DNA from 4 places in the Peribacillus sp. NJ4 genome. Region 3 is predicted to be linked to each of the others. Evidence: riboswitches for the same ligand, from Rfam matches in the RefSeq annotation. Region 3 holds a riboswitch; each other region holds the start of a gene.
The links. Region 3 has a riboswitch for glycine ahead of glyA (serine hydroxymethyltransferase). Riboswitches for the same ligand answer to the same signal wherever they lie in the genome.
Positions count from the first base shown of each region.

Region 1: linked by a shared signal. The riboswitch ahead of QUF94_RS14040 (amino acid permease) and the one ahead of glyA (serine hydroxymethyltransferase) in region 3 are both predicted to bind glycine.
Region 2: linked by a shared signal. The riboswitch ahead of QUF94_RS23760 (amino acid permease) and the one ahead of glyA (serine hydroxymethyltransferase) in region 3 are both predicted to bind glycine.
Region 4: linked by a shared signal. The riboswitch ahead of gcvT (glycine cleavage system aminomethyltransferase GcvT) and the one ahead of glyA (serine hydroxymethyltransferase) in region 3 are both predicted to bind glycine.

Region 1 is NZ_JAUCFQ010000001.1:2,824,044-2,832,038, forward strand. Features, by position in the region: gene QUF94_RS14040 (amino acid permease) at 322-1,701, opposite strand; glycine riboswitch at 2,006-2,062, opposite strand; glycine riboswitch at 2,066-2,163, opposite strand; gene QUF94_RS14045 (hypothetical protein) at 2,433-2,678, opposite strand; gene QUF94_RS14050 (NADPH-dependent FMN reductase) at 3,986-4,528, opposite strand; gene QUF94_RS14055 (putative quinol monooxygenase) at 4,587-4,910, opposite strand; gene QUF94_RS14060 (TetR/AcrR family transcriptional regulator) at 5,021-5,614, opposite strand; gene QUF94_RS14065 (acetoacetate--CoA ligase) at 5,955-7,943, opposite strand.
Region 2 is NZ_JAUCFQ010000001.1:4,751,910-4,759,904, forward strand. Features, by position in the region: gene QUF94_RS23755 (amino acid permease) at 1-987, opposite strand, end outside; glycine riboswitch at 1,517-1,595, shown strand; gene QUF94_RS23760 (amino acid permease) at 1,805-3,145, shown strand; gene QUF94_RS23765 (DUF3311 domain-containing protein) at 3,436-3,636, shown strand; gene QUF94_RS23770 (sodium:solute symporter family protein) at 3,633-5,111, shown strand; gene QUF94_RS23775 (hypothetical protein) at 5,514-5,696, shown strand; gene argH (argininosuccinate lyase) at 5,702-7,186, opposite strand; gene QUF94_RS23785 (ABC transporter permease) at 7,202-7,995, opposite strand, start outside.
Region 3 is NZ_JAUCFQ010000001.1:3,540,867-3,548,861, reverse strand. Features, by position in the region: gene QUF94_RS17650 (aldehyde dehydrogenase family protein) at 1-919, shown strand, start outside; gene QUF94_RS17645 (iron-containing alcohol dehydrogenase) at 992-2,170, shown strand; gene QUF94_RS17640 (aldehyde dehydrogenase family protein) at 2,440-3,912, shown strand; gene speB (agmatinase) at 4,341-5,342, shown strand; glycine riboswitch at 5,505-5,612, shown strand; glycine riboswitch at 5,667-5,766, opposite strand; partial or broken gene glyA (serine hydroxymethyltransferase) at 5,782-6,542, shown strand; gene QUF94_RS17625 (aspartyl-phosphate phosphatase Spo0E family protein) at 6,778-6,942, shown strand; partial or broken gene QUF94_RS17620 (Tn3 family transposase) at 7,142-7,549, shown strand.
Region 4 is NZ_JAUCFQ010000001.1:1,952,264-1,960,258, forward strand. Features, by position in the region: gene QUF94_RS09810 (YqzE family protein) at 1-83, shown strand, start outside; gene QUF94_RS09815 (YqhG family protein) at 129-926, opposite strand; gene QUF94_RS09820 (DEAD/DEAH box helicase) at 904-2,592, opposite strand; glycine riboswitch at 2,967-3,054, shown strand; glycine riboswitch at 3,058-3,141, shown strand; gene gcvT (glycine cleavage system aminomethyltransferase GcvT) at 3,276-4,382, shown strand; gene gcvPA (aminomethyl-transferring glycine dehydrogenase subunit GcvPA) at 4,400-5,746, shown strand; gene gcvPB (aminomethyl-transferring glycine dehydrogenase subunit GcvPB) at 5,739-7,199, shown strand; gene QUF94_RS09840 (rhodanese-like domain-containing protein) at 7,359-7,742, opposite strand; gene QUF94_RS09845 (lipoate--protein ligase family protein) at 7,957-7,995, shown strand, end outside.

The DNA of each region.
Region 1 (7,995 bases), 720 kb from region 3:
CCATCTACCTGAGAGATTTGTTCCAAGGGTCTTTTTGGAACTTGCTCCTTCGGTGGCTTGTCGCTTTGCACTCTCCCACAACTGTCATCCGCTTATTCAATTTGGTACATTTAGAATAGTTGTTGAGAATAATTATGTCAAGGCTTTTTTGAAAGCGCTAACACCACTATTCTAAAATAATTTTTTCGAATTATAATATGATTATCCAGATATCTTTGGCTTTTTATAATGGGCAGATTTTTTACTCACCGGGTTAGGAAAATATGGAGCGGCAACTATCTGGACAAACACCGCAAATTGAATCAAAGGGTTTCTTGCCCCTTAATTCCCCGCTACCTCTCTCTGATTCGCCTGTTCCACCTTCGTTTGGCGAATCTTATAAATCGTAATCAGCATAATGAACCAAACAGGAGTAACGAATAAGGCAACACGAGTGTCGCTCGCAAGTGCAAGAACAACAAGGACGAACGCTAGGAAAGCAAGGATCAAGTAATTGGAAATTGGATAAAATGGTAATTTAAATTTGTTCTTTTTCACTAGATCAGGTCTTGTTTTACGGTATTTCAAATGACTGATGACTGTAATTCCCCAAATAAAGATGAAACATACTGTAGAAATACTTGTAATCAAGGTAAATACTCCTTCAGGCATTAAATAGTTCAAAACAACGGAAATTAAAATGACGACAGTTGAAAAGAACAATGCATTGGAAGGTACTTTACGGTCATTAAGTTTTGCAAACGGTACAGGTGCATTTTTATCTTTGGCAAGTGAGTATACCATCCGGCTTGTACTGAAGATTGCGCTGTTACATGCCGAAGCAGCCGATGTTAGGACGACAAAATTAACGATACCAGCAGCTCCAGCAATACCTACAGCCACAAATACTTGGACGAATGGGCTTTCCGTTGGGATGATTGCGTTCCACGGATAAACACTCATAATGACAATAAGTGCGCCAATATAGAAAATTATAATCCGAATAGGAATATTATTTATGGCTTTGGGGATAACTTTTTCTGGATTTTCTGTTTCACCTGCTGTAAGTCCTACAAGTTCAATGCCCACAAACGCAAACACTACCATCTGGAATGAGAGGACAAAACCATTTATTCCATTTGGGAACATACCTTCGTGACTCCATAGATTCGTGAAACTTGCTGCGCCTGAATCAGTGGAAAAGCCTTTAATAATCATGAAAATACCGATAACAATTAATGCTAGAATAGCGATGACCTTTATTAATGCGAACCAGAATTCCATTTCGCCAAAAAGTTTAACGGTTGCAAGATTCATAAATAGCAGAATGACTAGGGCAATCAATCCTGGCATCCACTGAGGTACGGAGGGAAACCAATACTGAGTATAAAGACCAACTGCCGTTAAGTCGGCCATTGCGATTGAGATCCAGCAAAACCAGTAGGTCCAGCCGGTTACAAATGCTGCCATATTACCTAAATAGTCTCTTACAAAGTCAACAAAGGAATGATAGTTCAAATTAGATAAGAGTAGTTCTCCAAGTGCGCGCATGATTAAAAAGCAAATGATGCCTGTAATCATGTAAGCAAATAGAATTGATGGCCCAGCTAAATTAATAGATTTTCCTGCTCCAAGAAATAATCCCGTTCCGATTGCCCCACCAATAGCTATGAGTTGTACGTGCCTGTTTTTTAACCCTCTATCCAACTTTTGTTCCTGCATACGATCTCCCACTTTCTACTTTTATAGGCTACTTGGAATTTTTTCCTTATAAAGGGTCAGCCCTTCAATGAGTTTGAATTATTAGCGTACTGGGAGACTGACCTATCATTGTAAGCGCTTTCCTAGGTGGGTACTAGATATAGTTTTTTGAAATAAAGCTACCTACCTTTTTTGAAAATATAGCATTAATTGTACAAATCAAAGGATAGATCATTTATCTTCAGATCTCAATGCACACTTCCTCTCTTTTTATCTTTCCAAGTACAAAAAAGGACAGAGGAAAGATAGGTATTTTCCTACTTTCCTCTGTCCTTTTACCTGAGAGTTTAACTCCTTCGGTGGCCTATGGCTCTCTTCAGAGACGCGTCCAATTGTAGTCCTTTTACCTGAGAGATTAGTCCCTGCTTTTAGGATTTGCTCCTTCGGTGCTAAACATTGTTTAGACTCTCCCACAATCATCATCCGCTGATATAAAGTTGTTTTAATAGTTGTATATTATCGGGTTTTAATGGATATTTCAATGATTATCTGAAAAAACTCTATTTTCTGAAATTTAAGCATGGACTAATTTGAACTTTATGAACAGTATATTTTAGAAGTTATTAGCTATGAAAAATCAAGCTTATTAGCAGCTTTTCTATGTCGCAAAGAATCCCAAACAAGCTTATGTATAAGCAAAAATTTCGGCATTTTTCCGAAACAAAATTTAAAGCCAGGAGAGGACATAATAACTATAGTTTTAACATAATTGATGTATGGAAAAAGAGAAAATTCGAGACTCGCGAAAATCCTTGCAGCAGTAGAGATTGTCTAGGAGCTTCCTCCCTAAGTTCAGCAGTATTTTCAGAAGCCTTCTCTTCTTTAGCAACTTCCTCTTTGTCCCCACCACCTGCTATATTAGCAATGATGACAATTGCTAGAACCCATCCCCACCACTTCTTTGGCTTCTTTAGCTTGATTTTCTTTTCCTTAACCATTTTAACCTTATACCCCCTTTACAGTTTTTCAGACGGACTGTTGTAAACAGAAATAGAATAACATAATTTGGATCAATAAGGTTTATATTTATCATCACGTATTCATTTTCACAACGCTTGACGTGTTAACGAAACCATCTCCCATTACATTTTACCTGTGTCAAACCGGAACTCTAAGTTGGTTATCCTCTTCTTTTAAAACATATTCATATAGTATGATCAAATATATATACCTTATTATTTGCGTATATTCCTATTATAGATAGTAAGATATTTCACTAACAAATATTAACATCAAAAAAGGGAGGTGAATACTCAACTTAGCAAGTAAATAAACCATTCGAAAGAAGTATTGCTATAAAATAGAAAAAGCCATTGGAGCTCATCGCAACAATGACTGTTTCATATAATCGCTTTTCTAATATAAAAAAATGAATTGCATTAATCGTTAAATAGGAATAAAGAATGTCTTAAACAAGTTTTTTTAGTAAATCATACAATTTAAATAAATATACTCGTTCTAATTCCTTTGGTTCAACAGCGGTGTAATAAGGCTTATAAAAGAGAAAGTGCCATGTACTTAAATAAATGCTCCGTATACTTGTAAACAATGCTTCATAAAACCATAAAGCTTTTGAAAAATAATTTTCCTCATTCGCGGTAATTTCTTGATATTCAATTCTGATAAAAAGAGAATGTCCATTCAGAGCAACATCTGATTTAAAGTAAGGTGAACTTGTTGCAATCACTTCATCTGTTTCAACATCTGCTGTAATCGTTTCTACGAGTGATCATGTTTGGTTAGTACGGTTTCCAATATAGCTAAAATTTCTGGTGAATTTATCAATGTTTCGGCATCTTCGATATGATAGCTTTGAAACGAATCAATTTGTTCTTACGAATGGTTTTCACGGTAAACATGAGGTGTAACTCCGTACATTTCTTTAAAAAGACTCGTAAAGGACTTTATATTCGCAAAGTAAAAGAAAATGACACGAAAGAAAATTAAAGAAACAAGAAACATTACTTTTTGCTCCTTCTAAATAAAAGTAGAAATTATTCGGGCGCTTTATGTGCCCGTATAATCGCACAGTTCGCGTTAACTCTACAATAGGCCTTCGAGAACTAACCAATGGTTTGTAAACATTTTCCAATAAACATATTAAATATTTCATGCTATACTAAATCTTTTAAACTAGGCTAAATTTTGGAAGGCCGTTTTGCTTTTTAACTGTGCATAATCCATGTAAGAGTATAGTGGCATAGCAATGGAAGCTACTTTAAGAGCGGTTAGTAAACTATCAAGCTTATCTTAATTTTTTTAAGGCACCGCTCCATGCAATCGTTTGATCTAACATTGCATTGACATTACCAAGGTGTAAATCAGCTGGTTTAAATGTCTTGTAGTTTTCAAAGTCTGTAAATAGTGAAAATGTTGGATTTACTCGAACGTCCGCAACAAGTAATTCACCTAAGATGCCACGCAAATGTTCAGCTGCACGAGCTCCGCCTGTTGAACCATAGCTCACGATGCCCGCCGCCTTGTTGTTCCATTCATCGCGTGCGGAATCAAGCGCATTTTTTAATGCTCCTGTAATACTGTGATTGTATTCCTGTACGATAAAAACAAATCCATCTAAGCTGGAAAGTTTTTCTGCCCAAGCTGTTAACCCTGGTTCTTTACCAGTGCCTTCACCCAAAAAAGGCAATTTAAAGTCTGCAATATCTACGATTTCATAATTTGCATCTCCGCGTTTATCTGCTATTTCTTTTACCCAATTTCCTACTTGTGGACTTACGCGTCCTTGACGTGTGCTTCCTAAGATAATTCCAATGTTTAATTTCCCCAATGGTTTTTCCTCCTCGTTAATGTTTGTTTAAAATAAAGAAGTTATAATTTTAATTGATTTATATGTTTTCAATGACTTCCACTAATGTGTAGTACCCACCTTCTGCATCTTCAATGAGATGATTTATCTTGTTAAGGTGTTCAGTAAATTCACTTTTTTCTAACCAATTTTTATGATGATCAACACTTTCAAAGGTAGTTATCATAATAGCCTTATTTTTATCAACAGAACGATGCCAACGACTATTAATCCAACCAGGAACACCTTGAGATCCCCTCTTAAAATTGAGAAGTTCTTCAGACTGTATCGCAACTAATTCATCTAGTTTGCCAGGTTTAGCTGTAAATACATTAATCCATACTATTAATTTACTTGAATTCATATACATAATCTCCTGTAATTTAAATTTATTTTTCTCAATGCGTTATAAATCTGCTCTTTCTTTTTCATTATTGGGTGTCAGTACTAACTGTCATGATTATTTAGGAAAAACTAGGGAGTTAATGCCCTAGTGAATGTTTGCACACTTTCCATTATAAATGCCTCAAGGGACACGGTCGGATAGTTCTCATCGGCATCCAGGTTGTTCATAAAGGCACCAAAATTCATCATCATGAACGACCACGCTTGCAGCTCTGGGTCTGTGTGAATAAGTTTTCCTTTTTCATACATCGTGTTAAAATAGTTTGTCAAAATTTCCAGTAACTGCCGAGGATGCTTTTGTGTTCTTTCTCGAAATCCGGGTAAATTGCCTTCTTCCTTGATACTTATCATAATCATTTTCCGGTTACGATTCATGATTTCATGATATGTTCGACTTATCAGTAGTAAGTCTGAATGTAAATCCCAAACGATTTGCCTTTCATTAAAAAGTTTTGTCATTTCTTCGGCATAGTGATATCGGTCAAATGCCGTTTCTAAAAGATTTTGCTTACTTCCGAAGCGACGAAACAGTGTCTTTTCACTCAAACCTGCCGCACCAGCGATTTCCAGAGTAGTAACACCATTGTAGCCTTTCTCTGCTATTAGATCGATCGCAGCAAAAAGTAGCTTATCATCGTTACTTTGATTATGACTGTTACTCATACTCTCACCTCTACCCTTCAAACTGTCAGTGCTTACTGTCATTTTTATTTTATTCTATTCATCAGTTTTAAATTTGTCAACAAAACTTTCCATCATAAGGTAAGTTTGTCATTATACTGAGGAGATGCTTAAGAACCTGGATGAAGTAATTCATCTTGTTATGTACCCATTGGAGGTAAATGAGGAAGTGATCCCTCTTTATATTTTCCCGTTCCTTTCCTTATCGTAGAAAAATCAGGGTTATTAATTAAAAAATGTTTGAACGTGCAATATCTTGGTTTTGCCGGAAGAATTCTTTTAAGAAGAATAAAAGACGGAGCTTTTTTGCTCCGCCTGTTTGCTAGAATATTTTTTTCTCATTCAACTCAATGGCTAATTCTTTAAAGAACTGAAGCGATTCAGGATTTCCCATGGAGTCTGGATTCACGACTTTATCAAACTCGAAACCTAACAATACTTTACGTATCGGGACTTCCATTTTCTTTCCGTTCAAAGTTTTAGGTATTTGTTCAACGACATGGATTTGGTCAGGAATAAAGCGAGGGGACACATGTCCTCTGATTTGTTCCTTGATTTTTGCTGTCAATGCCGCATCCAGGCTATTACCGTGCTTAAGGACAACGAACAGGAGCAAGGAAGAACCGCGGCCAAGCACTTCCCTATCAATGACAAGGCTTTCCATAACCTCGTCGATCGCTTCGACGACCCGGTAGATATCGCTGGTTCCCATCCGTACACCAGAACGGTTGATGGTCGAGTCGGAACGACCATAAATGATACAACTGCCCTTGTCGTCGATTTTTATCCAATCACCATGTTTCCAAATCCCGGGATACGTATCGAAATAACTCTCGTAGTATCTTGTCCCGTCTTGATCATTCCAGAAATAAAGCGGCATGGACGGCATGGGTTTGGTAATGACCAATTCACCGACTTCATTAATCAATGTTCGGCCTTGTTCATCAAAGGCCTCTGCACGAACACCTAATGCCCTTCCTTGTATCTCCCCGATTCTTACAGGTAATGTAGGAACGCCACCTACAAATCCGGCACAAACATCGGTTCCGCCACTGGATGAACTAAGCCAGATATCCTTCTTGACATTCTCATACACCCATTTGTACCCGTCACCCGACAAAGGTGCTCCAGTGGAAAAAAGGGCCTTCAATTTCGATAAATCATATTTTTCCATTGGCTTGATTCCTAACTTCATGGAATTCGTAAGGAATGGTGCACTTGTTCCAAAGAAAGTCATGCCTGTATCTTCAGCCAATTGCCAAAGGGCATCCATATCCGGGAAAGAAGGACTGCCGTCATAAAGAACGATCGTCCCTTCATTAAGCAAACCACCCATTAGGAGATTCCACATCATCCACCCTGTCGTCGTAAACCAGAATACCGTATCCTCGGAAGTCATGCCTTGATGCATTCTTGTTGATTTAAAATGCTCCAATAATATTCCGCCATGTCCTTGTACAATCGGTTTTGGCATTCCTGTTGTACCTGATGAATAGAGAATCCAAAGCGGATGATCAAACGGAACACTTTCAAAAGATAATTCGGCTTTTTCTTTTACTAGATCATCCCATGGAATCGTATCTGCCAGATTCTCTTCCAAAACCTTCTTTTCTATGTAAGGAACCATTACAGTATGCTTGACAGTAACCAATTCCTGTTTAAGCTGTGAAACAACGGATGTTTTATCATATACTTTTCCATTGTACTGGTACCCATCAACCGCAAGTAATACAACCGGTTCAATCTGTTTGAAACGATCAATGACGCTTCTTGCCCCAAAGTCAGGTGAACAGCTGGACCAGATGGCACCTATACTTACTGTCGCCAAGAAAGCTATGACCGCTTCAGGGATATTTGGCATATAAGCTACAACACGATCACCGGATTTCACACCAAGTCCCCTTAACGAATGGGCAACAGAAGCTACTTTTTCTTTCAGCTCTTTCCAGCTTACCTCTTGCTGCCTGATATTTTCGGAACGAAAAAAGATCGCCGTTTTCTCTTTTTGATCATTCAATAATGCATTTTCAGCATAATTAAGCCTTGCCCCTTCGAACCATTTCGCCCCTGGCATTGAATGCTCCGCTAAAACCCGGTCATATTTCCTGTCAGCTTTTACATCACAATAATCCCAAACCGAAGCCCAAAAATCCTCCAGTTCATCAACCGACCATTTCCATAATTCATGATAATCTTGAAATGATAAACCTTTCTTTTCGTTTAACCATTTCATATATTGAGTCAATACCGTTTGCTCGATTTGTTCGTTTGTAGGTTCCCAAATGACTTGTCCATCTGTAAGCGATTTCATTTAATCATCTCCCTTAGGTATCGAATTCATCATTAAATCATTTCATAATAAT
Region 2 (7,995 bases), 1.2 Mb from region 3:
CACTCCATTTTTAGATACTTTTGCAAAGATTTTAGGAGCTTGGCCATTCAATGCTAGAGTGTAAAGCATACGCCCTGCACTGAAAATCCCACTGTTGCATCCAGACATTGCGGCAGTGATTACGACAAAGTTAATGATGCCTGCCGCTGCAGTGATACCGATTTTAGCAAAGGTTGAAACGAATGGACTTCCGATGTCATCCAGTTTATCCCAAGGATAAACCGTCACGATGACGAAGATAGCGCCAATATAGAAAATTAAAATGCGCCATATGATTGATTTGATCGCTTTTGTTACGGTCTTTGTTGGATTTTTCGCTTCTCCGGCTGTGATGCCGATAAGCTCAACGCCTTGATAGGAAGCCACGACAAGGGAAAGCGCAAAGAAGAATCCTGTCCAACCTCCCGTAAAGAAGCCGCCATTTGCCCAAAGATTCGATAATCCAATCGCATCCCCCCCATTCCCTATTCCAAAGAAAATAAGGCCAAGACCGGCAATGATCATCAATATAATCGTAATTATTTTTATAAGCGCAAACCAAAACTCAAATTCCCCGAAAGATTTTACGGAAATGAGGTTGGCCGCCCCCAAGATGATCATGGCGACCACACCTGGTATCCAAGCTGGTAACTCCGGGAACCAATACTGCATATACATTCCAACGGCGATGATTTCGGACATTCCGACGATTACCCATTGAAACCAATTGCTCCAAGCAGTCATATAACCTGCCAAAGGATGTATATAGCTGCTCGCAAAGGTTGCAAAAGAACCTGTAGTCGGTTCTAAATATAGCATCTCCCCCATAGAGCGCATAATGAAAAATATAAATATACCTGCGATGGCATAAGCGAGCATTACAGAGGGCCCGGTCCATTTGATCGTGCTCGCCGATCCCATGAATAACCCAACCCCGATGGTTCCGCCCAAGGCTATCATTTGAATATGACGTGCCTCCAGCCCTCTCTTTAATTCCTTATTTGACATGTTTAACTCCCCCAGATGCAATATTAGCGGCAATGATATTAATATCCTTTCCACCAATCGACTCTCTATTATTATTGCGGTTAAAAATGCTTTATCCTAATCATTTGCATAACACTTTAATTTTGTTTTCTTATCTTATAATAGTAAATATTCTGTAAAAATACAAATGTATTTTTCAAATAAACAGTTGCCAAAAATATCTTGTTGATATTCCCAATCAAAAATTATCATTTTAAAAAAGTGATGATCAGTATTTTATAATAGTGATAGTACAAAAAGAGCAGGAAACAATCACTTCTGATCGGAGCCCATTCAAACCTTCGCAAGTGAATGTTTATAAAAATTTAAACCATTTCAAGAAGTGTTGTAAATGCAAAAATTTGTTGACCTCCGAAAAAATAAATGATAGAATTCCAATATTATTTTATAAGTATAATGAACGATTCAGCAGTGGAAGATTATCACTGACTGACATTTTCACACAACCGCATACAAGCAAGCGATGAACGCTATGGATGACACTATAGCAGGAGCAGCTTCTGGAGAGACTGTACAAGATGCAGCGCCGAAGGATTCACAATCTCAGGCAAAAGGACAGAAGAGTAACGAATGATAAATTGTTATTCTGAACCCTTTAAGAGATTGGTATTATCCAATCTCTTTTTTTATTGTCCACTTTGTGATTGGACGGAAACAACACTCGTGAAAAAAACCATTGGGAAATGCAAGCTGGGCGAAAAATCACGTCCCTCTCTCCAAGACCAAGCAGGTTTGAAATCATTCACTATCAAGACCATAAAAGACGGGGGCGTACGAATTGGCTAAACAGGAATTAAAAAGAGATTTAAAAAATCGTCATGTACAACTGATTGCAATAGGAGGAACCATTGGTACCGGTTTATTTTTAGGATCCGGAAAAGCCATACAATTGGCAGGTCCATCCATCATCTTCTCCTATCTGATAATAGGGATTGCTTTGTTTTTTGTGATGAGGGCCCTAGGCGAATTGCTCTTATCCAATGCAGGGTATACGTCATTCACTGAATTCGCAACCGAATATGTCGGTCCATGGGCTGGCTTCGTGACCGGTTGGACCTATTGGTTCTGTTGGATCATGACCGCAATGGCCGATATCATAGCTGTTGGTGTCTATATACAATACTGGTTCGATATCCCTCAATGGATTCCGGCTCTAATATGCCTGGTCATCCTGTTAGGATTGAACCTATTGACCGTTAAGTTATTTGGCGAATTGGAATTCTGGTTTGCCATCATTAAAGTAATCACAATCATCGCCTTGATCATCGTAGGTATCATCTTATTGATCATCGGCTTCAATACCAATACCGGAACGGTTTCCCTAACGAACCTATGGAACCATGGAGGCATGTTCCCTAATGGAATCTCCGGATTCCTATTATCTTTACAGTTGGTCGTCTTCTCCTTTGTAGGTGTCGAATTGGTCGGGGTTTCCGCAGCAGAAACGGCGAACCCGAGAAAGAACATTCCGTCTGCCATCAATAAAATACCTGTCCGGATTTTACTTTTCTATGTGGGTGCCATATTCGTCATTCTCTGCGTCAACCCATGGACTCAACTGGATTCCACGAGCAGCCCATTTGTAGAGGTCTTTGCGTTAATCGGCATTCCTGTAGCTGCCGGGATCATCAACTTCGTCGTTTTGACATCTGCTGCTTCTGCATGCAACAGCGGTTTATTTTCAACAAGCCGAATACTCTATACGTTAAGCAGGAATGACGAAGCCCCTGCCAAACTGAAAAAATTAAATAAACAGGCTGTTCCAAGCAATGCCTTGTTTACATCAACAATCGTTGTATCACTTGGGGCATTATTAAGCAAACTGATACCGGAACAGGCATTTACCGTTGTGACGACCATCAGTGCCATCTGTTTCATTTGGGTATGGAGCATAATCTTGATCTCCCATATCAAATATTCGAAAACAAGGCCTGACCTAAGAGCCGAATCAACTTTCAAGGCTCCTTTTACACCCTTTATCAATTACGTCATTTTAGGATTATTCCTGTTCATCCTTATCGTTATGCTATTCGCTGAAGCTACACGGCTATCACTGCTCATGACGCCAATCTGGTTCATACTCTTGGTGATACTATATAACTACCAGAAAAAAAGATAGAAAACGGATAAAGCCTTGAACTCAATATGAATTCAAGGCTTTATCCATTTCAACAAACACTTCAACTTTCCATCAGTGGACTCGGTTGCTAAAAATATATCAAGCAACCACATTAAATTTTATATCGAAATAGTGTAAGCTAATATATATCATCGGAACTTGTAAAAGAAGGGAAATCAATCATGTATGAATTTCCCTTCCCCGTTTGGTTCACCCATCCATCAGTGGTATTAAAGAAAAACCCCCATTGGTGGACGTTTCACTTTATTTAATACGGAGGGGTTTGTTTAATGAAGATTATATATATCCTTACTCTAGTTCCTTTCATAGGCATACTAGGATTTCTACCTTTTGTTAATAGAATAGAACCTTATGTATTAGGGATGCCTTTCAATATGTTCTGGATGGCTATGTGGGTGGTCCTTACCTCTGCCATCTTGGGCATCATGTATAAGCTGGATCCCAGGAATCGGGAAGGTGACCAGGAATGAATATTGCTCTCTTAATCATTTTAGCATTTTTACTTCTGTCGATATTTTTAGGCATTCGCTCTTCAAAAGGAAAAGATATGGACTTGGAACAATGGACGGTGGGCGGACGTGGTTTTGGTGCAATATTCGTCTTTCTGCTGATGGCTGGGGAAATCTATACGACCTTCTCCTTCCTTGGCGGCAGCGGCTGGGCTTATGGAAAGGGCGCACCCGCTCTATATGTTCTTATTTACATTACTTTGTCTTACGTATTATCCTATTGGCTCCTTCCGGAAATATGGAAATATGCCAAAGAAAATAAACTGATGTCTCAATCCGATTTCTTTGTAAGCAAATATAAGAGTCCTAGTTTAGGAATTTTGGCTGCGCTTGTCGGTGTGGTGTCGATGATTCCAGTGATCGTCGTGCAGCTGAAAGGTTTGGGGATCATTGTATCAGAAGCTTCTTATGGTGCCATCTCAATGTCTGCGGCGGTTTGGATGGGGGCGATCAGCCTTACCATTTATGTGATGATATCCGGTATACACGGTTCAGTTTGGACAGCAGTCATTAAAGATATCATGATGATTGCCATTATAGGATTCTTAGGGATTTATCTGCCCATTCATTACTTTGGTGGATTTCAGCCGATGTTTGAAGCGATTGATTCGGCAAAACCCGGTTTTCTAAAGTTCCCTGAGCAGGGACTTAGCGTATCATGGTTTATCTCCACGGTAATATTGCTCGTATTCGGTTTCTATATGTGGCCCCAAGTTTTCAGCGCTGTTTATTCAGCGCGCAGTGGGAAGGTATTTCGAAAAAATGCCATCATCAGCCCTTTATATACGCTCATGCTGTTATTCGTCTTTTTTGTAGGGTTTACAGCTATATTGAAAGTGCCTGGACTCGTTGGGGCAGATGCAGACCTCTCATTGCTGCGCCTTTCGATCGAGACCTTTGATCCATGGTTCATAGGCATAATCGGCGGAGCTGGATTGCTGACCGCATTGGTGCCTGGATCCATGCTTTTGATGAGCGTCGCTACACTGCTCGCGAAAAACGTTTATAAGGAATTCGCACCTACAGTATCCGATCGGCACGTTGTAAGATTGGCAAAGTTCCTTGTTCCCATCATTGCCCTTATAGCCGTCTACTTCACCTTAAACGGCGGCGAAACGATGTCGGCATTAATTCTCATGGGATACAGTCTCATTACACAGCTATTCCCTTCCCTTCTCTTTAGTCTGAAGAAGAATAATCCAATCAATAAATATGGCGCAATCGCCGGCATCGTCACTGGATTGGCCATCGTAATCTGCATTACACTCAGTCATTCAACAATAGGGACCTTGTTTCCATCCTTGCCACAAGCAGCAAAAGATTTGAATGTCGGAATCATCGCCTTGGCAATCAATTTCCTTGTGATGATAACAGTAAGTCTTGCTTTCAGGAAGCACGTGGTTCAGTTGGAACCTAAATCCGTTAACGATATATGAAGCGCTCATTTTTGGATAAAAAGTAAAGATGTGAAAGAACAATGGAAGGCTCAGTCAAAAGACTGAGCCTTCCATTATAATCGACATCCAAAGCATAATGTCCTTTTTCTCAAGATTGATTATAGGAAGTCTCATTTTAGACTACTACTCTTTTTTGTTTATAATCAAATCCCCTATTTTAACTAATAAATACAACGAAAAAATAATCATCAAGGTTCTGGCTACTACCAGACCATCAGTAGCTAAATCATATCCTTTAGGTATTAATAATTTAGGGTTAAAGCTAAAAGTAATCGATATTACGAAAGCTATTAAAATCAGGATGCAACCGAACTGAAGTCTATTTGACATTAACATTCCGCCTTATATTAGGTTCGCAGTTAGCAGATAAAATGCTTCGTATTGCTTCCAAGACAACAAAAAAATACTCGTTTCAGTAGATTCGGGCTTTTACTCGTGAGTTTCACGCATTTACTCGTGAATTTGGAGCAAATACTCGTGAGTTTTACGCTTTTACTCGTGAATTTGGAGCAAATACTCGTGAGTTCCATGCCCGTTAATAAAACTCATTTTCTTTTTTCCTGATAACTTCAGTAATCCACTAAAGCCTTCCTTCCATCATTCAATGCTTTGACCATTTCCTTATATTCCTGTAACTCTTGTTCCAGTTTTTGTTTTCTAGATACAATCATCCTCGAAACCTCTTTCGGGCTGGGCCCGCCTTGAATGCTTCTAATCTCCACAAAGTATTCGGGAGAGATTATTTTTTTCCATTCATCTTCTGCTATATTCACTGAAACGAATCCATTTATCATCTTGTTTATGTCTTGTGTGTCCCAATCATATAGCTCTTTCCCTTCACTTATCGACCGTTTTGCAATATGGCTGGCTATGGAATGGGCTTTTCTAAATGATATCTCGTAATCTCTTGATAGGGTATCCGCTAATTCAGTAACCGTTATACTAGATTTTGCTGCCATTTTCTTTGTATGTTCTTCATTCACTTTCAAAGTTGATATGACGGCATACATCAGTTTCATGACACGGCCCGCATTCGAAAAGGCTCGATATAAATGCGGCTGTAAATCATCTTCCGTATCGACGATATCACCAAATGGTGTGTTGTGGATCATGTTCATGGCAGCAAGTGCGTCACCATACGCACTGCTTGCAATCGAACGGGAATGTTCAATTGATACTGGGTTTCTTTTTTGCGGCATGATGCTGCTTACTTGTACATAAGGATCTGCCACATGAAATGTACCAAACTCCCTTGTCACATGCTGCAGGAAATCTTGAATCCACCTTCCAGTGTTGACCATGCACGTCATGATGGCAGTTGCGGTTTCCAATAAATAATCGGCCCCGCCTATCGAGTCATAGGAATTTTCAATAACCGAATCGAACCCAAGCAGTTCAGCGGTACGGTTCCGGCTGATTGGAAAACCGGTAGTCGTTAACGCAGCCGCGCCCAGAGGGGATTGGTTCACCGTTTCAAAGGCTGCCCATAACCGGCCAATATCCCTTTGGAGAACATCATAAATGGCTAAAAAGTAATGACCTAATGTAGTCGGCTGAGCCGGTTGGGTATGTGTGTAACCAGTAATATAAGTTTCTGTATGTTTTTCTGCCTGCACCAAGAATGCCTCACTCAATTGGTTTGCATATCCGATCAATTGGAGAAGATGACCTCTCAAAACTAGCCGGTACATCGCAACTCCCATATCATTACGGCTACGCCCGATATGAATTTTCCCTGCAAGCTCATGACCAATTTCCTCACCGACCTTTGCCTCCATCATGAAAAATAAGTCTTCGAATTGAGGCTGATAGGTCAGCTTGGTGAGATCTGTTTGGGCCACTTTCCGAATCCCATCCAGCATGGTTTTCGCCTCTTCTTCTTTAATGATCTTTTGTTCCGAAAGCATGATGACATGTGCTCGATGAATATCGAACATCACATGAAATAAGTAATCTCTTTGATCATTAAAAACTGGCATTAGAAGCTCTTCTGCATATGTTTTTCCAGGAAAAACACTACCTTCATTTTTGATAAATTCTTCAAGCTTACTCATCTTTGAACCTCCGATTTATAAAGCTTTTTCCGCTTTGATTCCAAAAAACTTGTTCGAAATAAAGAGAACGATAACAATAAGCGTGATTTGAATCATCCCATAGGCAGCTGCCTGCCCCATATTGAACATCCGAAGCTGATTCATGATTTCAATGGATATGGGTCTGTTTGAAATCGTATACAACAAGACTGAGGTTGGAAATTCTCCTACAGACTCGATGAATGCCAATAATGTCCCGGATAAAACACCAGGCATGATAATCGGTAAAATGACCTTTCTGAAGGTATAAAACCACTTTGCCCCCAAGTTTCTAGCCGCTTCCTCAATCGAGTCATCGAGCTGCTCCAGAACGGCGTTAGTCGAGCGGACAACGAGTGGAATATGTCTGATGAAATAGGCAAGGGGCAAAATCCAAAATGTTCCTACCAATATTTGACCGAAAGAAAAAACGCTAGGTTCATTGAATGCGAATATCAAGTTCATCCCAATGACCGTTGCAGGCAACGCCCAAGGAATCATGACTAGAATATCAACAAAGCTTTTCCCTAAGAATTTCCGTTTGACAAGAACATAGGACGCGATGACCCCAAACACCAGATTTGCCAGTGTGGCAATTACGGCCATCAGTAAACTATTCCGTAACGGTTTGAAGATATTGGGATCTTCAAACAATAGCCGGTAATTTTCCACATTAAATACTGTTGGGTACGTTTGGAATGTCCAGGTTCCATCCGGCACAAGTGAAAGCAATAGAATCGTAAAGTGCGGTAAAAGCAGAATAATTACGCCGATGATACCCGTTACGACCA
Region 3 (7,995 bases):
ATTATTTGAGATTATTAAAGAGGTTGGCATACCAGATGGCGTTGCCAATCTCGTGATGGGTGTTGGGGAAACCGTAGGAAATGAAATAGCGGAAAGTGATAAAGTCGATATGGTTTCATTCACTGGGAGCACATCAACGGGCAGAAGCATCATGAAAACAGCGGCTGGAAATATTAAGAACATTGCACTTGAACTAGGCGGCAAGTCACCTAATATCATTTTCGCCGACGCAGACTTTGAGACAGCGGTGGATTATGCTTTATATGGGATTTTTGTAAACGCCGGTCAAATTTGTAATGCAGGGTCGCGGTTGCTGCTTGAAGAGAGCATTCACGACAAGTTCATCAATAGACTGATAGAGAAAGCGAAAAAGATCCGAGTCGGCCCTGGTGATAAACCGTCTACAGAAATGGGCGCCCTTGTCAGTGAAGAACATATGAATAAGGTACTTAAATATATTCAACTTGGCATAGAAGAAGGGGCAAAATTAGCCTGCGGCGGCAAGCGTATCACAAGCAATGGGCTGGAAAATGGTTATTTTGTTGAGCCGACGATATTTGTCGATACCAAACCTGACATGAGAATTGTTCAGGAAGAAATATTCGGGCCAGTCCTTACCGTTCAAAAGTTTAAGGACGAAGTGGAAGCCATCCAGATTGCCAATGATACGCGATATGGCCTCGCAGCAGGTGTATTTACACAAGATGGTGCGAAGGCTTTAAGAGTGATTAAGAAAATAAGAGCCGGAATTACATGGATTAATGCCTATAATCTTGCCTACAATGAAGCCCCGTGGGGAGGCTATAAGCAGAGCGGAATTGGCCGTGGATTAGGAACTTTTGGTTTAGAAGAGTTCAGTGAGGTAAAACAAATCAACATTAATCTAGAAGTGGAGCCAACCAAGTGGTTTGATCATTAAAAATTGATAAGTAGAGAGTGAATCATTGTCCGATATTTACGCTATTTGAAAAATTGAAGGGGGAAATTAATTATGCTATGGGATTTTAATTTCAATCTACCTACATCTATAGAGTTCGGGAACGGAAAAGTTAAAAATATTGGGAAAAGGGCAAAAGAGCTAGGTGGAAAAAAGGCTCTTCTTATTACTGATAAGGGACTGGCGCAAACTGGGATTTTACAAAAGGTTACAAATTCGTTAGATCAAGAAGGGGTCAATTATATTGTCTTTGATAATATCACTCCTAATCCGAAAGATGTAGACTGCCAAAGAGCCTATCAACAATTTAAAGACGAGAAAATAGATCTATTGATTGGTCTTGGGGGCGGCAGTTCAATGGATTCAGCAAAAGCAATCGGTACACTTTTAACACATGGAGGAGAACTTAAAAATCGTTACGGTGTAAATTTACTAGAGCGAGAAATAACTCCACTCATATGTATCCCCACAACTTCAGGTACTGGTAGTGAGGTTACAACAGGCTCTGTTATTACAGATACAGTTACAAAACAAAAAGAGGCTATACTTGATATTAAATTGGCTCCAAAATTGGCAATTTTGGATCCTGAATTAACTCTAACTCTTCCGAAATCTATAACTGCTGCTACAGGAATGGATGCACTTACACATGCTATAGAAGCTTATACTTGCAATGTTGCCGAACCAATTTCAGATGCTCTCAGCCTTTATGCAATTGAATTAATTGCTAAGTATCTTCCTTTAGCTGTGGAAAATGGCAATAACTTAGAGGCACGGAAAAATATGCTCGTAGCCAGTTTAATTGCAGGTATAGCATTTGATAACTCGGATCTTGGTGCCGTACATGCTATGGCTGAACCACTTGGAGGTCTTTATGATACTCCGCATGGAGTTGCAAATTCCATATTTCTTCCACATGTGTTTGAGTTTAATATTCCATCAAACCCCGAGAAGCATGCCATTGTAGCTACAAAGCTTGGAGCATATAGAGGAGGTAAAACAATTGAAGAAACGGCCCATGAAGGTGTTGTATTGTTAAAAGAGCTTGCAAGAAAAATTGGCATTCCTAACTTTCGAGATCTGAGTAATGTCAGACCTGAAGATTTCCCTTTCCTAGCTGAAGGGGCAGCGGTTCATTTGTGTACACAGACTAATTCACGGGAATTGACACGCGCAGATTATCTGGAATTATTTAAAAACACTTATGAAGTGAAAAACACAACATTAATTTAAGATTGATAATCATGTAAACGGTACCTGGAAATATAGGAGCTAATTTCAAAATCTTCAATTATAGAGGAAAGATCTAAATTGACTCAATACTAAATGAATGTGGAACAAAATTTTTTGAATTGGTGGCCAGCTTGATAGGAGTTTTAATTCGGTGGCCACCATGGTTTACAGAAAGCATGCGTATGACCAAACCTGTTACAGATCATTATTAGCTATTTATGGATATGAGATTGCTAAAGGGAAGAATAACGAACTGGAGGTTTTCCAAATTGCATAAGTTGAAAATGTTTATTAACGGTGAATGGATGGATTCTTTAAGTAAACAAAAGAGTAATGTTGTAAACCCTGCAAACGGCAAGATCATTGCAGAGGCACCCAGCGGAAATGCAGAAGATGCAAAGATGGCCATTGATGCAGCACGACTAGCATTTGATTCTGGGATTTGGTCGGACTTACCGGCTTCTGAGCGGGCTGCCTACTTATTTAAAATAGCGGAAAAGATTGAAGAAAACGCCTCGGAGCTTAGCCAACTTGAAACAGCAAATACCGGAAAACCTCTTAAAGAGTCAGAGTTTGACATTGCTGACGCAGCAGATTGTTTTCGCTACTATGGCGGTTTAGTCACAAAACCGGATGGCCAAACATATCCCGTTTCCGCTCCAGTACAGGCCATGGTTGTTCGAGAGCCGGTAGGGGTATGCGGACTGATAGCTCCGTGGAATTTTCCTTTGCTGACGGGAGCTTGGAAAATCGCCCCTGCCCTTGCAGCAGGAAATACGATTGTATTTAAACCAGCAGGGGTAACTCCGGTTACCACTACCAAATTATTTGAGATTATCAAAGAAGTTGGCATACCAGATGGTGTTGCCAATCTAGTGATGGGCGGTGGAGGAACCGTAGGAAATGAAATAACGGAAAGCGATAAAGTCGATATGGTTTCATTCACTGGGAGCACATCAACGGGCAGAAGCATCATGAAAACAGCAGCTGGAAATATTAAAAACATTGCACTCGAATTAGGCGGCAAGTCACCTAACATCGTTTTCGCCGACGCAGACTTTGAGACAGCAGTCGATTATGCTTTATATGGGATTTTTGTAAACGCCGGTCAAGTTTGTAATGCAGGATCGCGTTTGCTGCTTGAAGAGAGCATTCACGACGAGTTTATCAATAGACTGATAGAGAAAGCAAAAAAGATCCGAGTCGGTCCTGGTGATAAACCCTCTACAGAAATGGGCGCACTTGTTAGTGAAGAACATATGAATGAGGTACTTAAATATATTCAACTTGGCATAGAAGAAGGGGCGAAATTAGCCTGTGGCGGCAAGCGTATCACAAGCGATGGGCTGGAAAATGGTTATTTTGTTGAGCCGACGATATTTGTCGATACCAAACCTGACATGAGAATTGTTCAGGAAGAAATATTCGGGCCAGTCCTTACCGTTCAAAAGTTTAAGGACGAAGCGGAAGCCATCCAGCTTGCCAATGATACGCCATATGGCCTCGCAGCTGGTGTATTTTCACAAGATGGTGCTAAGGCTTTAAGAGTGATTAAGAAAATAAGAGCCGGAATTACATGGATTAATGCCTATAATCTAGCCTACAATGAAGCGCCGTGGGGAGGCTATAAGCAGAGCGGAATTGGCCGTGGATTAGGAACTTTTGGTTTAGATGAGTTCAGTGAGGTAAAACAAATCAACATTAATCTAGAAGTGGAGCCAACCAAGTGGTTTGATCATTAAAAATTGAGAAGTAGAGATAAATGAGTAAAAGAGAGTGAGTATGCACACCTCGAAAAAATGTATGACTAATAATAGAGGAAGCATTTTTTTGAAATTCGCAAATATTTTAATTTCAAATATTATTTCTGAAGATGGGCTGGAACAGATTCCTAAGTGTTTATTTTACGAGTAAAAAGCCAGTTCATCAAGATTTGTCTTATTTAAAACCTAAATAAGACAAGAATAATATTTTACTGATATGAATTTATATTCCCTGTGCTCCTTTCTCTGTGGCGTTTACTAAGGAGTTTCGAGTAATCAGAAAATATGTTGGTTCCTGGTAGTCATTATTGATAACACTATTCAGTTTTACCTAGTTTTATAGGATGGCATGAAGCTTGCATCTATATTATTTTCGAAGAACGTAATACAAGTGGGAGGAAAAGTTCATGTCGAATAATAAAAAACAACATCTTAATTTACCTTTTACCGGAATCTGTACTTTCGGGAAATATCCCGTATGTCCTGATTTAGACCAGTTAGACGCAGATGTTGCTGTCATTGGAGTTCCAAATGATATGGGAACACAATGGAAGTCAGGCGCAAGAATGGGTCCAAGGGGAATTCGTGAAGGCTCTACATTATATAGTTTCGGGTTAGATGGTGCCTATGATATTGAAAATGATATCATGTATCTTGGCCCGAAATGGAAAGTCGTTGATTGCGGCGATGTGGACATGGTACATGGGGATATGATGCAATCCCATGATAATACGGAAGAAGCCATTCGAAAAATAGTTTCAAAAGGTGCAATGCCGGTTGTATTAGGTGGAGATCATTCCATTACAATTCCAGTAGGAAAGGGCTTGGGTGAACTCGGGCCATTTCATGTGATCCAGATTGATGCGCATTTAGACTGGGCAGATCACCGTTCAGGAATGCGGGTTGGACATGGAAGCTGCATCCGCCGCTTATCGGAAATGAATCATGTTCAAAAGATTTTCCAATTGGGCATTCGTGGAATCAGCAGCAGTAAAAAAGCAGATGTCGTTGCTGCCAGAGAATACGGAAGTGTCATCTTGTCTCCCCGCCAAATGAGAAAGATGGGATTTGAACAGGTTCTGGAACTTATTCCAGCAGGTGAAAAATATTATATTACCATGGACATTGATGGCCTCGACCCATCGATCGCCCCTGCGACAGGCACACCTTCTCCTGGAGGTCTGCTTTATGAAGAAGTCAATGAATTACTCCATGGAATTGCAAAAAGAGGAGAAGTAATCGGTTTTGATATGGTAGAAGTAGCTACTCCTTACGACCATGCTGGAATAACTGGACAAGTAGCAGCGCGTCTCTCATTAGACTTGCTTAGTTATGTTTTGAAAGAAAAAGAGAAAAACCAGGCTATAATCAGCGATCATCAAGAGCAGAACTTCATAAAGAAGCATTAGTCTATTAAATTTGAAAGCGTTTGCTGATATAAAATGACTTTCCACCGTTTTTCTTTTCTTAGTTTCCTGAATATGTATAAATAAAGAGGAGATTCCATAAAAAACAATTATAGAATTAATTCTCAATAGTAAACATATAGAGTGTTCAAATATATATAGCGGATGACGATTGTGGGAGAGTGCAATATAGACAGCCACCGAAGGAGCAAGTTCCAAAAAAACCCTTGGAACAAATCTCTCAGGTTCTGTTTAGATAACTGCTGCCACTCCATATCACGTCCCTGTTTTTGCACGCAAAAAAGGACAGAAAAGGGTAATGGCAACATTCCCTTCTCTGTCCTTTTACCTGAGAGTTTAACTCTATACTGAAAAGAGTCTTCCCCTTTGGTGGCGTTTTATACACGCGCTCTCCAGAGTTGCGTCCCATTGTGGTTCTTTTATTTTTGAAGCAATTGAAAACGAACGGAAACGGCAACATCAAACACTAGAGTTGATTTCATCAGAATACTTCGTCAGCCAAGAGTATTAGAAGCTATGGGCATAAATATGCAGAGGGTTATCCAGGAAAACGTTATTATGGCGGATGTGAATTTGTCGATGTGGTAGAACAAGCAGCAATCGATCGCTTAACAAAGCTGTTTGGAGCTAAATATGCAAATGTTCAGCCTCACTCAGGTGCACAAGCAAATTTCGCGGTTTTTTCTCACTGCTTCAACCTGGTGATAAAGTGATGGGAATGAACCTTTCACATGGCGGCCACTTAACTCATGGAAGTCCAGTCAGTGTTTCAGGAAAATGGTTTGAAGTTGTTTCTTATGGAGTTAGAGAAGATACCCAATTGATTGATTATGATGAGTTGGAAGCAATAGCAAAGAAAGAAAAACCTAAATTGATTATTGCAGGGATAAGTACCTACCTAAGAACGATTAATTTTGCTCGATTTAGAGAAATAGCCGATCGAGTTGGAGCAAAACTTATGGTGGATATGGCTCATATAGCCGGGCTGGTGGCGGCTGTTCTTCACCCATCCCCAATCCCATATGCAGATGTTGTGACAAGTACCACTCAAACATTAAGAGGACAGCGGGGGGCATCATTTTAACGAACGATGAAGTAATTATCAAAGCGATTAATAAATCCGTATTCCCAGGAATTCAAGGCGGTCCACTTATGCATATCATTGCAGCAAAAGCAGTTGCTGAATGCTTGGGAATAGAATTAGAGAGTCTTTTTGATATATGCATAATCACATTGATTGTTTTTGTTTTTTTAAAAAGAAAAGGGTGGATAAATTAAAGGGGTATTGAAAAGGTAGTGTAGTTGAAGAAGACATATAAAGTAGACTTAACCCGCTCAAGTAGACAGCATCTACTCATTTATAATGTTAATCGTCAGTATCATTAGAACAATTATACAAATTAACAGGGGCGAAGTAATGAACACAAAATTACTATCAGAAATAGAAACTAAGATTAATTATTTGAAAGGCCGTTTGATTGTCATCGGAATGTTAAAAGGACTTTCTCATTCCGATACGATTAAAACTAGTCAAGAGTTAGATGAATGGTTGTATAAATATCAAATAATTAAATTCAACTGATCCATTATTCTGCGAAATCTTTCCCTACACTCTTTCCGTCACAGTTTTTGTGTCAAATACCAAATAAATATCTCTCTTATTTCATTGTCCCCGTTGAATAACAGGGATTTTTTTAATTGAATTAGAATGTATGAATATACTAACTGTGTTCTTTTAAAATGGTTACTTAACGATTATTTATTTTATTTCAAACCGGCTATTCACCGATATTGCTGGCTATACAGATCAAATTTTTGGATTAACTCACCTATTGGGCTTTAGCTGCACCAAGAATCAGAGATTTGTCAGATTCAAAGCTTTTTTCATAAGAGAAAGCAAGCGGGTATTCAAATTAAGGGTCCATTTTACGTGGCCAAATAACTATAAAAATTATTAAAGAAAATTATGAGGTGTTTTACGATTAGCTCATTCTATAAAAGAAGGTACTATCTCAGCATCACTTATTAAGGGGGAAATAGACTCTAACTCTAGGCAAAACAGTTTGGCTGCAGCTTTACGTGAAATGGGTTGAATCGAAAAGACTATTTTTATTCTTAATTACCTTACTAGTGAACTTTTAAGAAAAAAGATTCAAAAAGGCTTAAACAAAGGAGAAGCCATGGAGTCACAAAAACTATTCTCTTTGGGAAACAAGGGGACGGAACGAAACACCTTCAATCATTGATAAAATACTTATTATTTTTAATCTATTGCATTATTAACAGTAATGGCATGATCAGAGCCAATATCCTAAAATATCTGCCATCCTAAACCTAAAGCTATAAAGAAGGAATCCCTGTCATAATTTTATGATTCCAGTAAAATTTACCTTCCAGAAAACTCCGCCCAAAACAATTATTATTTATAGCCACATTGATAATTCTATCTGTTTAATAAAATCTATGTAAAACTCTCTTGTATCAAGAGAGTTTTTTTGCATGAAAAGTTATTTAGCTAACCGGGAGCTTTGTTAACGACGAGCTAAAAAGAGAGGTAAAAGGGTGATATGTTTGAATAAAAGTTGTTCACATTTCTCTTTTATAGACTTGCATTTACTTGATCCTGTTTGCGGAC
Region 4 (7,995 bases), 1.6 Mb from region 3:
ATAAAAACCATGGTATGTCCCATTGGTTTGGCATTGTCCCTTTTGCTTTGTCGATGTTCTTAAGGAAAAATATCAAGAAATAGAACAGATGTCCTTAAATTAGGACATCTGCTTTTTTATTAAGGATCCTATCCCAACGCCCTATCTGAAAGGTAAAATAAACCTCCATTGATGATGGATATTCGGATGTTCGGTTCATATTGTGCTTTTAAGGCTTCTTTTTCGGTAAAATAGCTCTCACTTTTTTCGTCCATATCCTTGTAAAAATGCTCCAATAAATTCAAGTCATTCTGCCAGCGAAGCATTGCTTCTTCCGCCCAAGAATGGTCATCATCCTCGAAACTGGTTCTGATGTATGTATCCAGTCTTGCCAATCCACTCTTGGGCATGATGAGCGGTGAAAGCGTAAAGGAATAATCCGGAATTTTTGGGGTGACCTTAACCGGTAAAACCCGATGGTGAAAGCTTTCCATGATCTCGCCTGAGATTAAATTCAATCCGATGGACATAAATGTATCTTTTTTACGATCGCATTGATAGGATATTTTCACATTAAGGGTTAGCCAAGGAAACAATGGATTATTCCCGCCTTTTGATGGAGGAGTATCCTCAAAAAGTCTAGTATACCCTGCCAGATTTTTTGTTGATTGAATAATTTGATGAAGGCGAGGGGAGCCAAAATGAATCATTTCTCCCTTTAAATCGGGTGGAGAATGTTCTGGGTCGGTAATGAAAGTCATCTGGGCTGGGTTCGGAATGCCACCCGTTTTTTCTAGATAGTGCCAATAAAAGGGTCTGTTCATTAATTCTTTATCCATTTCAATTGTCAGTTGAACGGTAAGGTGGGTGGGTGTATTATCCAGTATTTCACAATCATTGGCTTTAAAGTAAGTTAATAAAAAATCATGAATTTCCCGTTGCTGCATGAACCTCACCTTCCTTCATGGATTGAGCGAATTGAATTAACGATGAAAAATTATCCATCTTGATTTTCATTTCGCCCTCTGTTTTGGACTCGCCGACTACATCAATTAAGTATTCTTCAATGTTGTTAATTTCCAGTTTGGTTAGAATATCATCCAGTTCACCAATTACTTTTTCAAATAAATTAATTTTTTCGTATAGTAACTTCAGAATATGTTCTTCAACTGTATTTTTCGTGGCAAAGTTATAAATCATGACATCTTCTTCCTGACCAAGCCGGTGAATCCGCCCAATTCTTTGCTCGAGTCTCATGGGGTTCCATGGCAGGTCAAAATTAATCAAGTGATGGCAAAACTGAAGGTTTATCCCTTCCCCGCCGGCTTCGGTTGCGATTAATACCTGTATTTTCTTTTGGAATAATTCGCGCATCCAGTCTTTCTTTCCACGCTTAAATCCGCCTCGGAAAGGGACTGAAGAAATCCCATTCTGTTGCAGGTACCATTGCAGATAAAGCTGGGTCGCTCGGTATTCGGTAAAGATAATCACTTTGTCATCAATTTTCTTGATCAGTTCCAAAGCTTTTTCAGCTTTGGAGTTCTGAACCGTTTCGTTCACTTTAGAAAATAAATCATCAAGCTTTGCCAAAAAGTCAGGGGAAGGCTGGTCGTATTTTGCTTTCATATTTTTTAAAGTATAAAAGACTGCCTCCCTGCTGCTGCAGGCTTCCCTTTGGAGAGTGAGAGCTGAAAAAGCGCTTCCTTTTGTTCCATCCGAAATAGGCTTGAATTTGGAAACGGCATCGTACAATGCCTGCTCGGTTGGAGAAAATTCAATGGTGATGGTTTCCACATGCCTTTTTGTCCATTCAATACCAGTATCGGCCCGCCGGTTTCGTATCATAACAGTGTTGACCAGTTCCTTTAGGTGTTCATCTTCAATTATGTTCCGGCCTTTCCCTTTATATTTTTCCGAAAAGAGTGAGGCATTTCCCAAGTGGCCTGGTTTCAATAACGAAACGAGGTGGAAAATTTCCTCGACTTTATTTTGAATGGGAGTAGCTGTCAGGAGTAAACAAAATTTCTTTTTCAGATTTTGGACGAATTCATAGTTCTTCGTCTTATTATTTTTAAGTTTATGAGCTTCGTCAATAATGATGAAGTCATATTCCTGATTGAAAATGATTTCACGATGTGGATCGCGTTTCGCTGTATCAATGGATGAAATGACCACATCACAGGAGTCCCAAACATAACTTTTTCTCTGAACGACTGCCGGAATATGAAACTTGGTATTCAATTCAAAAGCCCATTGTGTGACAAGTGAGGCCGGTACAAGGATCAATACTTTTTTTACAAGGCCTCTAATCATATATTCTTTTAGGATCAAGCCGGCTTCAATTGTTTTTCCGAGCCCTACCTCATCAGCTAAAATGGCCTTTCCATTCATCTTTTCCACCACTTGCTTTGCTGCTTCCAATTGGTGGGGGAGCGGGGTTAACTGCGGAAGGTGCTTGGGCGCCTGTAATCCCTCAAAATCAGGGATGATGAGATTTTCCTCCATTTGAACCGCCAACTTATAAAGCTCCCAATTTCCCCATGGACCATCATTTTCCATCTTTTGCAGAAACTCGTCATTCCATTCAGAATTGAAGGATATATTGATTTTCATAGAAATAACTCCCTCTTAAATCATAATTTCCTTAATAAAAGGTCAAAACCCGAACATTTCATATGTGAAGTAAGAAAAATATTTCTCCTCAAAAGATATTGCAGAGATAAGTTTCTTAGGGTAGGATATAAGTATATTTAGAAAATTCCAATTTCCAAACGCTGTAAAGAATCTTTGTATTTCGGTTTTGCAGTTCGCGTTTTCTTAGTATGCGCTACAGGCTCCTATTTTATCCAAGATACTGAAGGAGATCATTCAAATGGTTCCTGAAGTTTTAGGAGAGTTGGCAGAGAATGCATTCCATGATGCTCAAAGGTTTTACTAATGCTTAGGGCTTATTCGCTTACTTTCATTGGTAGACCATTTATATGCGGGTGAAGATAAGGGGAGAGACTACGGATGTAGCGCCGAAGGAGCAAACTTAGCAGTGAATCTCTCAGGCAAAAGAACTCTTATTGGACGCAACTCTGGAGAGCGCCGCCCATTTTGGGACGGCCACCAAAGGGGAAAACCTATTATATAGGTAAACTTTCAGGTTTCAGGACAGAGAAAAAGCTCAAACGGGCTTTCTCTGTCCTTTTTTGTGCTTTTTTCACATCATGAATCAGGATATCTGATGCGTAATGACAAGAAGCTTTGATAATGAAGCCATTTAAATTAAAAAATCTGAGGGGGGTCATTTTTTGACCAATTTAAAAAGAACACCACTATTTGAAGTTTATCGTGAATGCGGCGGTAAAACGATCGATTTTGGCGGTTGGGAACTTCCTGTCCAATTTTCGGGTATAAAGGACGAACATGAAGCCGTACGTACAAAAGCGGGGTTATTCGATGTTTCCCACATGGGGGAAGTTGATGTTAAGGGTCCTGGGAGCCTTTCCTTTTTACAGAAGATGATGACTAATGATATATCAAAGCTACAACAGGGCGGTGCCCAATATACGGCTATGTGCTATGAAAACGGCGGGACTGTTGATGATCTCATCGTTTATAAGAGGGCTGAAGACGACTATCTGCTCGTGGTCAACGCAGCGAATACAGATAAAGATTTCGATTGGCTGCAAGCTAATCTACCGGAAGATGTCCAAATCACGAATGTATCGAGTCACTATACACAGCTAGCACTTCAAGGGCCATCTGCAGAGAAGATATTACAAAAACTATCAGAAAATACTGCCTTAAGTGAAATTGGATTTTTCAAGTTCAAGGAAAATGTCATGATAAATGGTATCTCCACGATGGTATCCCGTACCGGATATACTGGTGAAGATGGTTTTGAGATATATAGCGACAGTGAAAACGGTCCTGCCCTTTGGAAGGCGATTCTGGATGCCGGAAAGGAAGAAGGGATTCAGCCGATTGGTTTAGGTGCTCGTGATACCCTGCGTTTTGAAGCGAAACTTCCGCTGTATGGGCAGGAACTTTCAGCGGACATCACCCCAATAGAGGCCGGGATCGGTTTTGCGGTAAAAGTGGATAAGGAAGCAGATTTTTTCGGGAAAGCCGTTCTTTCTGAACAAAAGGAGAAAGGGGCTCCCCGCAAGCTTGTGGGAATTGAAATGATTGACCGTGGCATTCCACGTCATGGGTATAAGGTCTACAGCGGGGACAAAGTCATTGGCGAGGTCACGACTGGTACCCAATCACCAACGTTGAAGAAGAACGTAGGGTTGGCACTTATCGATAAGGAATTTTCGGTGCTGGATGCGGAAGTCGAAGTGGAAATTCGATCCAAACGTTTGAAAGCCGTTATCATACAAACACCTTTTTATAAAAAACCACGTAAATAGAGGGGAATGGTCATTAGATGAAACATCGTTATTTACCCATGACAGAGCAAGATAAACAAGAAATGCTTGAAGTGATAGGTGTACCTACTGTTGAAGAACTTTTCAATGATATCCCTGAAAGTGTTCGTTTTCAAGGCGAATACGATATCAAGCCCGCTAAATCGGAACCTGCCTTAATGAAAGAATTATCAAAGCTTGCTGCCAAGAATGCGGATCTTAAAAACTATGCTTCCTTCCTTGGTGCGGGTGTCTATGACCATTATGCACCGGTCATCGTCGATCATGTTCTTTCCCGTTCTGAGTTTTATACGGCTTATACACCCTATCAGCCTGAAATTTCACAGGGCGAGCTTCAGGCCATCTTTGAATATCAAACGATGATTTGTGAATTGACGGGTATGGATGTGGCTAACTCCTCCATGTATGACGGCGGGACAGCGCTAGCTGAAGCAGCCATGCTTGCTTCAGGTCAGACACGACGCAAGAAGATTCTCATTTCAGGGACGGTTCATCCTGAATCAAGAGAAGTTGTTAAGACCTATGCGAAAGGACAACGCGTGGAAGTGATCGAAATTCCTTATAAAGACGGTGTGACGGATATGGCCGCCTTAAGGGAGTTGGTGAAAGATGATATTGCAGGAGTGATTGTGCAATATCCGAACTTTTTTGGCCGTATCGAGCCATTGAAAGAAATGGAAGAAATCATTCATGGCGTCAAGTCCATGTTTATCGTTTCCAGTAATCCGCTTGCACTGGGAGCCTTGACATCCCCTGGTGCCCTCGGTGCAGATATCGTAACGGGGGATGCTCAGCCATTCGGCATTCCAGCAGCATTCGGTGGACCTCATTGTGGATATTTTGCCGTTACGAATAAACTTGTACGGAAAGTTCCGGGCAGACTCGTCGGTCAAACAGTGGATGAAAATGGAAAAAGGGGTTTTGTGCTGACGCTTCAAGCTCGTGAGCAGCACATTCGCCGTGATAAGGCCACATCCAACATTTGTTCCAATCAAGCGTTGAACGCCTTGGCAGCTTCTGTTGCAATGACCGCTCTTGGGAAAAAGGGGGTCAAAGAAATGGCCGTGCAAAATATTCAAAAAGCGCATTATGCGAAAAAAGCTATTGAGGCAAAAGGGATAAAAGTAATGTTCGACGGTCCTTCGTTTAATGAATTTGTCATTAAACTGCCTGCTTCGTTTTCAGAAATCAATAAAAACCTATTTGAAAAAGGGATGATCGGCGGCTTTGATTTAGGAAAGGTTTATCCTGAGCTGGAAGACCATATGCTGGTCGCGGTAACGGAACTTAGAACAAAAGAAGAAATTGATGCACTTGCGCAGGAATTGGGGGATCAACATGAATAATCAAGATCAATCACTCATTTTTGAAATCAGTACATCCGGTCGAATCGGGTATAGTCTGCCAGAAATGGATGTTGCAACTACTCCGCTCGAAGAAATTCTTCCTGCCGACTACATCCGTGAAGAAGAGGCTGAGCTTCCTGAGGTGTCCGAATTGGATATCATGCGTCACTATACAGCACTTTCCAAACGGAATCATGGAGTGGATTCGGGTTTTTATCCGCTGGGTTCATGCACGATGAAATATAATCCGAAAATAAATGAAAATGTGGCACGCTTTAACGGTTTCGCCCATATCCATCCATATCAAGATCCGAGTACTGTTCAGGGAGCCTTGGGACTATTATTTGATTTGCAGGAACATCTAACGGAAATCACAGGGATGGATCAAGTGACATTACAGCCTGCAGCAGGTGCACACGGTGAATGGACAGGGTTGATGATGATTCGCGCTTTTCACGAAGCTAATGGCGATACAGAACGGACGAAAGTGATCGTACCCGATTCTGCACACGGTACGAATCCAGCTTCTGCCACTGTGGCCGGACTTGAAACGATAACAGTGAAATCCGATGAAAACGGGTTAGTCGACCTTGAGGATTTAAAGCGTGTTGTGGGACCAGATACGGCGGCTTTGATGCTGACGAACCCCAATACGTTGGGATTGTTTGAAGAGAACATTTTGGAAATGGCACAACTTGTCCATGATGCCGGTGGGAAGCTTTATTATGATGGTGCCAATCTGAATGCAGTACTTTCAAAAGCACGCCCGGGTGACATGGGCTTTGATGTGGTTCACTTAAATCTCCATAAAACATTCACTGGCCCGCATGGCGGCGGCGGTCCGGGTTCTGGCCCTGTAGGGGTAAAGTCGGATTTGATTCCTTACTTGCCTAAACCGCTTGTGGTCAAACAAGATGAGCAATTCGTTCTTGATTATGATCGCCCGCAATCCATTGGCAGGGTAAAACCCTACTATGGGAATTTCGGGATAAACGTAAGGGCTTATACGTACATTCGTTCAATGGGTCCTGATGGCCTTAAAGCCGTCACCGAGAATGCGGTCCTCAATGCAAATTATATGATGCGTAGGTTGGAACCATTTTTTGACCTACCATATAATCGTCATTGTAAGCACGAATTCGTATTAAGCGGACGTCGGCAAAAGAAATTGGGAGTCAGGACTCTCGACATAGCCAAAAGATTGCTGGATTTCGGGTATCATCCTCCAACCATTTACTTCCCGTTGAACGTGGAAGAAGGAATGATGATAGAACCGACCGAAACGGAGTCCAAGGAAACTCTGGATGCATTCATCGATGCAATGATCCAGATTGCCAAGGAAGCGGAGGAAACTCCGGAAATCGTTCAGGAAGCTCCGCATACGACCGTTATAAAGCGGCTTGATGAAACTCTTGCTGCAAGAAAACCGGTTCTGCGTTTTCAAGCCGACTGAAAGCTTACATGAAAAACCCCCTGCCGGACGGCGGGGGTTTTCATGTTTATGTATCTTGTAAAGAACTAATCAAAGTCAATGAGTTAACTTTCATTTTCATTGAGCCCGCATTGAACATGTAGACGTTTTAATTAAAAAGAGCCCATGCGGAGATGGGTCTTATTTCTTTGCTTTGATTTTCCCAGTCCACATTTTGAAACCGCCTTTTAGGTGAAAAAGTTCCTTGTAGCCCTTTTTGTATAGCATGGCTGCAGCTCTTCCGCTGATGATTTCGCTTTGAGCGTACAAGTATACAGGCTTGTCCGGCCTAATTTCGACCAAGCGAGTTTTCATTTGCGTCATAGGGATGTTTCTTGCGCCTAAGATATGACCATTATCAAAATCATTCGGTTCCCGAACATCGATCAGCTGCACTTTTCTGTAGTTAGCGATAAATTCGTCCTGTGTTAATGTTTTAACGATTTTACGCTGGCGGTACCAATTAAAAAGTGAATACGCAATAACCACTCCCAAGATGATGAGCAGTGTATATAATAATTCCAAACATTAAAACTCCCTTCTACCTTAACGAATACAGACAATACTTATTATATAATTGCTTTACTTAATAATCAAAAAGAATTTTCATCAAATTCTTTATCGACTTGATAGCACTTTCTTTTTTAGAGTGTTAAAGTCTGTTAAACTACTACATGTGAGTTTTTTGTGGGGTATAACGTAATTACTGAAAAACAGTCTATTGAAACGAGGGTTTAGGATGACTAAAGAAAAATGGGGTTTTATAGATTCTGGAAAT